2 regions of the Geodermatophilus normandii genome follow, and region 1 is predicted to be linked to the other one. Evidence: riboswitches for the same ligand, from Rfam matches in the RefSeq annotation. Region 1 holds a riboswitch; the other holds the start of a gene.
What was found. A riboswitch is a leader RNA that binds a small molecule or an ion and turns the genes downstream of it on or off. The one in region 1 is predicted to bind cyclic di-AMP.
Positions count from the first base shown of each region.

Region 2: another riboswitch for cyclic di-AMP. It lies ahead of JD79_RS13335 (C40 family peptidase); the one in region 1 lies ahead of JD79_RS22810 (VldE C-terminal domain-containing protein).

Region 1 is NZ_QGTX01000001.1:4,178,670-4,182,879, forward strand. Features, by position in the region: gene JD79_RS20165 (hypothetical protein) at 1-390, opposite strand, end outside; RNA gene rnpB (RNase P RNA component class A) at 841-1,254, opposite strand; cyclic di-AMP (ydaO/yuaA leader) riboswitch at 1,382-1,530, shown strand; gene JD79_RS22810 (VldE C-terminal domain-containing protein) at 1,802-2,422, shown strand; gene JD79_RS20185 (PIG-L deacetylase family protein) at 2,465-3,184, opposite strand; gene JD79_RS20190 (DoxX family protein) at 3,302-3,661, opposite strand; gene JD79_RS20195 (sulfite exporter TauE/SafE family protein) at 3,686-4,210, shown strand, end outside.
Region 2 is NZ_QGTX01000001.1:2,727,374-2,731,583, forward strand. Features, by position in the region: gene JD79_RS13325 (HNH endonuclease signature motif containing protein) at 1-980, opposite strand, end outside; gene JD79_RS13330 (GIY-YIG nuclease family protein) at 1,091-1,843, shown strand; gene JD79_RS13335 (C40 family peptidase) at 1,893-2,408, opposite strand; cyclic di-AMP (ydaO/yuaA leader) riboswitch at 2,421-2,554, opposite strand; gene JD79_RS22660 (hypothetical protein) at 2,924-3,082, shown strand; gene JD79_RS13340 (DUF4352 domain-containing protein) at 3,327-3,941, shown strand.

The DNA.
Region 1 (4,210 bases):
CGAGTGGTCGAGCAGCGTCAGTCGCCCATCAGCAACGAACACCAGCTGGCCAGGGAGCGGCGTCAATAGGTACGGGATGGCGAAGATGACGCGCCGCCGGAGCCAGCCAACACGGCGGACATGCAGCCTCGTCGACCAGCTGTCACGAACAGCCTTGAGGATCTCGTATGCCTGGGCGGGCTTCGCGGCGTACCGCCCGCGGAAGTCACCAGCGGTCGCCGGCGCCTCCGGGGTCGACCGCGTGCGATAGATCGCCTGCGGGCCGGCGGCCCAAGCGAAGCCAGCTCGAACGTCAGTGCACGGGTGCTTCGGCCATGGCGGTCCCATCTCGTCGAAGTAGACCCGACTGCCGGCCGCGTTCGACCAGAAGTAGACGGCTGCGCCGCACACGGGGCAGCGAGCATTGGGCCTCAGCCAGCGAGCCGAGTAGGGCAGTGCCGGATAGCGGACCGTGGCGGGTCGCGGCGGGGCTGGATGGTGGTCCTGCGTGAACCAGCTCGTCGAGTAGGAGCTTGAGCTCTGCCTGCCCGAGGACCCTCGTGTGACGTCGTGCGCAGAGACCCAGTGCATGGTCCCGTTTCGACCACGTCGCCAATGCCCCCGCCGCCGGTACTTGGCCAACGTGCCTCCTGCTCGGGCCGACGCTGGATCGCAGCCTCCCATACGAGACGTTCAAGTCCGCCCTCGTTGCCGGCGGCCGCGCGCAACGGGTGCGGACACGTCCGGGTCCTCGTCCTCAGGCGGGCCGTGGTGGGCGCCGTACTGGCTCCCGCGGCTGAGGAACATCTGAGGAACGGGGACCCCCGCCGGACCTGAAAAGGCAGGTCAGACGAGGGGCGACGGACGAGTCGGCCTGTACGCCGGGTTCTGTCCTCGGGCGCCTCGCGGCCTCCCGATGGGCGGTCATCCATCTAGGCCCGCCGTTGCCGGCGGGCTCGAGCGGTCCACCCGCAGGCTCGGGCGGGCAGCCCTCGAACGCCTGCGCAGGACGACGTTCCCGCCGTCCCTTCTCGACCTTGCTCCGGGTGGGGTTTACCGAGCCGCACCGGTCACCCGGTGCGCTGGTGGTCTCTTACACCACCGTTTCACCCTGACCGGCCGTGTCTCCGGAGAGGCACCGCCGGCGGTCTGTTCTCTGTGGCACTGTCCCGCGGGTTCCCCCGGGTCGCCGTTAGCGACCACCCTGCCCTGTGGAGCCCGGACGTTCCTCGGCGACGGGGTCTCCCCCGCCGACGCGACCGCCCGGCCGACTCGTCCGTCGTGCCCGCAGTCTACGGACCCTTCACAGCGGAACTGCCCGGTCCGCGTTGTGACTATTCCGTAACCCACCTACGGTTGCCGGGTCCGGTCGGTCGTCACCGCCTCCACCCGGGGGGAGCCGCACCGGATGCCGCCGAGTCGTGACCATCCGTGGCCGCGAGCCGGGGACCCACCGAACCACTGGGGTGAGTCCCGCTCCCTCGGGAGCGGGTAGGGCGCATCCCCGCCCGAACCCGTCAGCTGACCCGGTAGGCGGCCATGGGAGAACGGAGAACCGCAACGGGGTGCGCCGTAGGCGCCTGCCCTGGCGCGCCCGCACCCCCTCAGAGACGGACGCCGCGACCCGCGCACGAACGCCGGTCGCCGCGCATCCCGAGCCGGACCGCGACCGCTCTCGCGTCGGCCTGCCCTCCAGCAGGTGCCCGCCGCCCGGTCGCCCGCCCGGCCGTCCCATCCGGGGGCTTCCGCCCCACTCACGTGACGGTGACCGCTGAACACACGGCGGCGCCGCACGGAACCGACGTCAGGAGCTCTCCTCGTCATGCCTTCGCACAGCTCATCCCGCACCGTCCGCCGCACCGTCACGGTCGGCGCCCTCGCCCTCGCCTTCGGTCTCTCCGGGCAGTCCGTCGCCCAGGCCGAGGGCCGGTGGGACGGCCACCGCTCCGACTGGTCGCACGGCTGGTCCCACGACCGGGACGAGGCGCCGGCCGCCGCTCCGGCGGCAGCCCCCGCCGCGGCCGCGGCTCCCGCAGCCGCGGCGGCCCCGGCGGCGGCCGCCGCCACCGCGGTGGTCGCGGTGTCGACCGACCTCACCGGCAAGCCCACGCCGACCTCGACCGCCTACAGCGCCTGGGCCGCGCACGTCCGCCCGGTCGTCGCGGAGGTCACCTCGACCTTCGGGGTGTCCACGGTCCTGACCCGGCCCGGGCACTCGCCCACCCAGCAGCTGGCCGCGGACTTCATGGTCTACGCGGACTCCGCCAAGGGGAACGCCGTCGCCCAGTACGTCATCGACAACGCCGCGCGGTTCAACGTCGAGTACGTCATCTGGCAGCAGCGGATCTTCATCATCGGCGGCTCCGGCTGGCGGGCGATGGAGGACCGCGGGTCGGTCACCGCCAACCACTACGACCACGTGCACGTCAGCTTCAACCCCTGATCGACCGGGACGCGGCCCCGGGTCCCCCGGGGCCGCGTCCCCTCACCCCGCGTAGAGGGCGAAGCCGGCCACGCGCCGGCCGTCCAGCTCGGGGGTCGCCATGTCGACCTGCTTGCGAGCCTGCTCCTCGACCGGCTCGTCCGACAGCGCCTCGAGGTAGCGGCGGTGCTCGGCGAGCGAGGCCACCGCCCGGTCGACGACGTCGGTGACATCGACGGTGTGCGTCACCCCGACCGGCGTGGCGACGGCGGTCCACCGCACGCCCCGCCACGGCTCCTGGGCGGCGAGCTCCGGGAAGATCCACTCGTTGGCCGCGTCGCCGACCGCGTCGAGCGCGCAGCGGCCCAGCGCCCGGTGGTCGGCGCTGTTCCAGTAGCCGACCGCCGCGCCCGGGGGCGTCCAGGTGTCGCCGTGGTGCATCGTCACCACCAGGTGCGGCCGGTGCCGCCGGATCGCCGCCGCGAGCGACCGGCGCAGGTCCGTCCCCTCGGTCAGCCGGCCGTCGGGGTGGCCGAGGAACTCGACCACCGACACGCCCACCACCGCGGCCGCGGCCCGCTGCTCGCGCTCCCGCAGCGGCCCGGCCTCCTCCGGCGGCAGCCCGGCGATGCCGGCCTCGCCACTGGTCGCCAGCACGTACCGGACGTCGCGTCCGGCCGCGGTCCACGTGGCGACGGCGGCCGCGCACCCGTACTCGACGTCGTCGGGGTGGGCGACGACGACCAGCGCGCGCTCCCAGTCGTCGGGCAGCGGATCGGCCATGCGGGCAGTGTGCCCGGCGTCGGCGCGCGGCGGCGGGCTCGGGACGCAGCCGGGTGGACGGCGCCCGGCCGACCGGGCCCGACCCGGTCCCCACCCGCGGCCGCTGATCGACCGGCGTCAGCGACCGCGGGCCACCCGCAGCGCGGCGGCGATCATCGGCGCCTGCAGCGGCAGCCGGACCGCGGCGGCCGCCAGGAACGCCGGCCGCCCCCGCGCGAGGCGGACGTGGTGCAGGTGCGCCGGCAGGAACGAGGCGAGCAGCCCGGCCGCCGCCCACCCCCCGGCTCGCCGGGTCGGCGGCCCGGTGAGCAGTGCCGCCGCGGCGACCTCGGCCACGCCGCTGCCGAGCACCCACGCCCGGGCGTCGCCGAGCTCGGGCGGCACCAGCCACTCGTAGGTCCGAGGCCGCACCAGGTGCAGCACGCCGGAGCCGCCGAGGGCGGCGGCCAGCCAGGTCGCCGGGGCGGGGAGGCGCACGGCGTCACCGTAGGCTGCCGCTCCGTGTCAGCCGCCGACCTGCTCATCGCGGCCGCGGTGGCCCTCGGCGCCGGCGTCATCAACTCGATCGCCGGCGGCGGGTCGCTCGTCCTCTTCCCCACCCTCGTGGCACTCGGCCTGCCGACGGTGGCGGCCAACGTCACCAACTCGGTGGCGCAGTGGCCCGGCTACCTCGGCGGGATGGCCGGGTTCCGCCGCGAGTACGCCGGCCAGGGCGAGCGGCTGGTGCGCCTCGGCGCGGTGTCGGTCCTCGGCGGCACCGCCGGCAGCGTGCTGCTGCTGACCACGCCCAGCGAGGCCTTCGACGTCGTCGTCCCGGTGCTGGTGCTGCTGGCGAGCCTGCTGCTGGCCGTGCAGCCGCTGCTGACCCGCCGGCTGCGCGACCGCGACGACGGCACCGCCCGCGACCCGTGGTGGCTCCATCTCGCGCTGTTCCTCGCCACCGTCTACGGCGGCTACTTCGGCGGGGCGCTCGGCGTGATCCTGGTCGGCGTGCTCGGCACCGCGCTGCACCGGCTGCAGCTGGCC
Region 2 (4,210 bases), 1.5 Mb from region 1:
TCGCACCACCAGGTCGGTGCTCGGCAGCCGGCGAAGACGCAGCCGCCGTCGCGGAGCTCGGTGGCCCGGCGCAGGTGGCGGTCGGCGAGGCGGTGCGCGCGGCCGAGGTCGAGTGGGGCGCGGTCGGGGCCGAAGACGACGCGGGAGACGGCGCCGTCGCAGGCCAGCCAGCGGGCGCGGGCGGCGGAGAGCACGGTGCCCGAGCCCAGGGTGGCGGTGCCCTGGCCGGTGGCGGGGTCGGCGAGGTCGGCGAGGTCGATGCGGACCGCGACGTGGGGCTTGACCGTCCGCAGCGTCGGCAGGCTGCCGGCGGCCAGCGCGTTGTCGGCCAGTTGCACGAGGGCGTCACCGAGGCGCTGGGCGCGGGTCCGCTCGTCGCCGGCCGGGCGGTCGGCCTGGGTGAAGGACTCCAGGGCGACGGTGAACTTCTCCCCGCCGACGGCGTCCAGGCAGCCGTGGAGGGTGCGGGACCCGTCGGCGTGGGTGACCACCGTCAGCGAGCGGCCCTCGGTGGGGTCGGGTTCGGGGCCGTCGGGGTCGAGGTCGTCGCAGTAGCGCTGCACCACCGTCACCAGGTCGGTGTGCGGCTGCTCGACCGCGATCCCGGTGAAGACGGCGTCGATCACTGCCAGGTCCACGCCTTGCTCCGCGGCGGCGGCCAGCCGTGCCGGTGTGACCGCGCGTGCGGTGACCGCGACCTGCTCGGCGGACACCAGGCCGGCGTCGTGCGCCTCGGCGAGGGCGGGCAGGTGCGCCAGCGCCCGCCCGTTGCGCACCAGCCGCGACGCCTCGGAACCCGAGAGCCGGCAGTGCCCGCGCAGCCAGGAGGTCATCGACCGCTGCCCGTCCCGCTCGGGCGCCTGCGACAGCTCCGCCGCCCGCACCCGGCGGGCCAGGGCGGCGTCGATCCGGTTGCGCTCGGCGACCAGCGCGGCGACGCCGTCGAGGACGTCACCGCTCCCTGGATCACCCGAACACATGTACGAATTGTACGCCACCGCAGTGGTCCCCTCAACCTGAAACCGCAGGTCAAAGCGCTAATCGGTCAGGAGCAGAAGCTGTCGACGACCTCGTGGGTAGGGCGACCGGGATGGAACTCGACGACGCCACGGCCCTGAGGGCGGCGCTGCACGGCCACGTGCCACGGGCGGTCCGCACGCACTGGGTCGACGTCGACGGCGTCCGCTGGCCGCTGCGACAGGTGGTGACCCTTGCGGTCGCTGGCGACCGGAGCCGCGTCACCACCCGGGCTGCCCACCGGGCCCTGCGAGAGCTGGGCTTCCGGACGAGCGAGCGGACGGAGAGCTGGCGGAGCGAGGTCCCCAGCGTCACCCCGCTCCTCGACGCGCTGAACGCCGCGACGCCCGCAGACTTCCTCGCCGCCGGCCGAGCCGCGAGCAACGAGCCGGGGCTCTACAGCTGGTGGGCCGACGACCAGGGCGCGGCCGACCTGACCCGGGGTCTCGGGCACGAGGTGGTGCCGGGCCTCGTCTACGCGGGCCGCGCCGGGGGCATCCGGCCGAGCGGCGTGCGGTCGAGCAACACGCTGTGGGGCCGCATCGCCACGATGCACCTCGGTGGCCGCCGGCAGTTCTCCACCTTCCGGCTCACGCTGAGCGCCTGCCTGTCCCCGGAGGGCGGTCCGGCCGTCGACGGGCAGGAGCTGACCGGCTGGATGCACCGGCACCTGCGGGTCGCGGTCCTCCCGCTGCCGATCGAGTCGGTGGCGCCGGGGGAGGAGCGGCTGCTCGAGCTCGCCGACCCGCCCCTCAACCTCCGCGACGTCCCGAGGACCGACCTGCGCCGCGCGCTCACCCGCCGTCGGAAGGCCCTGCCCACCTGACACGGCGGCGCCCCGGCCACGAGGGCCGGGGCGCCGTCGAGAGCGTGCGTCAGGCGACGCGGCGTGCGCCCGCGTAGCTCGGCATCGAGTCCAGGTTGACCACGGCCACCGGCTTGCCGGCGGTCGAGGCGTGCACCATCTGGCCGTTGCCGATGTACATGCCCACGTGCGACACGGGGCTGTAGAAGAACACCAGGTCGCCCGGCTTGAGGTCGGCCTTCGCCACCGGGGTGCCGAACGTCGACTGGGCCTTCGAGGTGCGCGGGATCGTGATGCCCGCGGCCTTGTAGGCGTAGCTGGTCAGCCCGGAGCAGTCGAACGTGTTCGGGCCGGCGGCGCCGTACACGTACATGTCACCGCGCTGGGCCAGGGCGGTGTCGACGGCGATCTGGGCCGCGCCGTTGGGAGCAGGCGCTGGGGCGGCGGCCACGGTCGCGGTGGTGCCGACGCCCCCTGCAGCAGCGGAGGCGGGGAGGGGCGAGAGGGCGATGCCGGCCCCGGCGATGGCGGCGACGGCGACACCGCGGAACGAGCGACGAGCGAGGGACGTGCGAGTGGTCGTCATCGACGACGGTTCTCCTGTTCTCCACGGCCGCCTACCGGGTTAGCTGACGGGTTCGGACGGGGGAGTCGCCCGGCGCGACGGATCGCGCTCCACCCCAGGACTGCGGTGGGTCCCCGGCCCGGGTACCGGCTGGGTGCCGGCATCCGGTTCGGCGTGTCCGGCGGGTGTCACGCGGGTGGTGACGAGGGCCCCGGCCGGTCCGCGACGACGGTAGGGAGCGGTTGCGGGCCCCTCCACCGGACCGAGGCCGCGCCACGCCCGGGCCCGGCCTCCCGACTTGACGCCGGCCGCGGATCCGACACGCCACCGTCACCACCACGGACGGCGGCGCAGCACCCGGCCGGCGGCCGCCCGGGCGGCACGGACACGCCGGGCCCGACGAGAAAGGACGAGACGGTGCGCCCGCACTCCGGGTCAGCGGCCCGCCACGCCCGCGGAGGTCGCCGGGATCTCGACGGTTGGCCCGCCCGTTGTCGGGGCACCCGTTGGAGCAGTCGAGAGGAGGGAGCACCCCCATGGGCATGTTGAGGAACGTGATCGCCTCGGGCGTCGCCGCGAAGGTCGTCCAGGAGCTCCGGAAGCCGCAGAACCAGGCGAAGATCAAGCAGTTCATCCGGGACTACCAGGCCAAGAACAAGGGTGGCGGCACGCGACCGACCGGTCGCGGGTACTGACCCCGCACGCTCGACCGCGGCCCCCGTCCCTTCCGGGACGGGGGCCGCGGTGCGTCCCCGGCTTCGTGACCTCCGTTTCCGCCGCTGCGCATGAGACACCTGTGAGTGCTGAGGACGACTCCGTACCGATATGGGTCGTTCCGGGACGCGGCCGTGTCACTGTCCCGTGTGTCACGCCCGGTGGCGGTGCAGCAGACATGTGCAGCGACCCCCGCTTCTCGGGCTCTCACCCCCGGGGGATCCGATGACCTACTCTCCGCCGCTCCCGCAGCAGCCCGTGCCTGCTCCTGCCCCGAAGAAGCCGTTCTACAAGAAGGCCTGGTTCCTCGTCCTCGCCGCGATCGTCGTCATCATCATCGGCGTCAACGCGAACAAGGGCGGCGGTGCCGACACCGGTTCAGCCGAGGCTCCGGGCGACAACGGCGCGGCCAGCGCCGACTCCGGGGACGCCACCGAGGCCAGCGCCGTCGGCATCGGTCAGCCGGCGGCCGACGGCGACTTCCAGTTCGTCGTCAACGGCGTCGACTGCTCGCAGACCGAGCTCGGCGACGAGTACCTCAGCACGCAAGCGCAGGGGCAGTTCTGCATCGTCGACGTGACGGTGAGCAACATCGGCAGTGAGGCGCAGGGCTTCTTCGGTGAGAACGCCACCCTGCTCAACGCCGAGGGCCAGGAGTTCAGCGCCGACAGCGAGGCTGCCTTCTACCTGCAGGACTCGTCCTCGCTCTACGAGGAGATCAACCCCGGCAACACGCTCAACAGCAAGGTCGTCTTCGACGTCCCGGCCGGCATGACCCCCAGCGGCATCGAGCTGCACGACTCCGCGTTCTCCGGTGGCGTGACCGTCGCCCTGCAGTAAGCAGCGCTCAACCACAGGGGGTTCCGCCGACCGGCGGGACCCCCTGTGTCGTCTTCGAGCCATGATGTGGCCGGGCTCGCGAGCCCGGATCGGGGTGCAGTCGAGTTCCGTCCAGCAACACCCCGACCGGGGCGGACACGACCCGGTTCCCGGTGACGACGATGCTCCGGCGGACGGGGCGCGTGCACGGCGGGATGGTCCCGCCGTTCACGCGAACCGGTGCCGTCCCCGCCGGGGGCACGGGTGTGGGGGCGGCACCGGCCCACGGA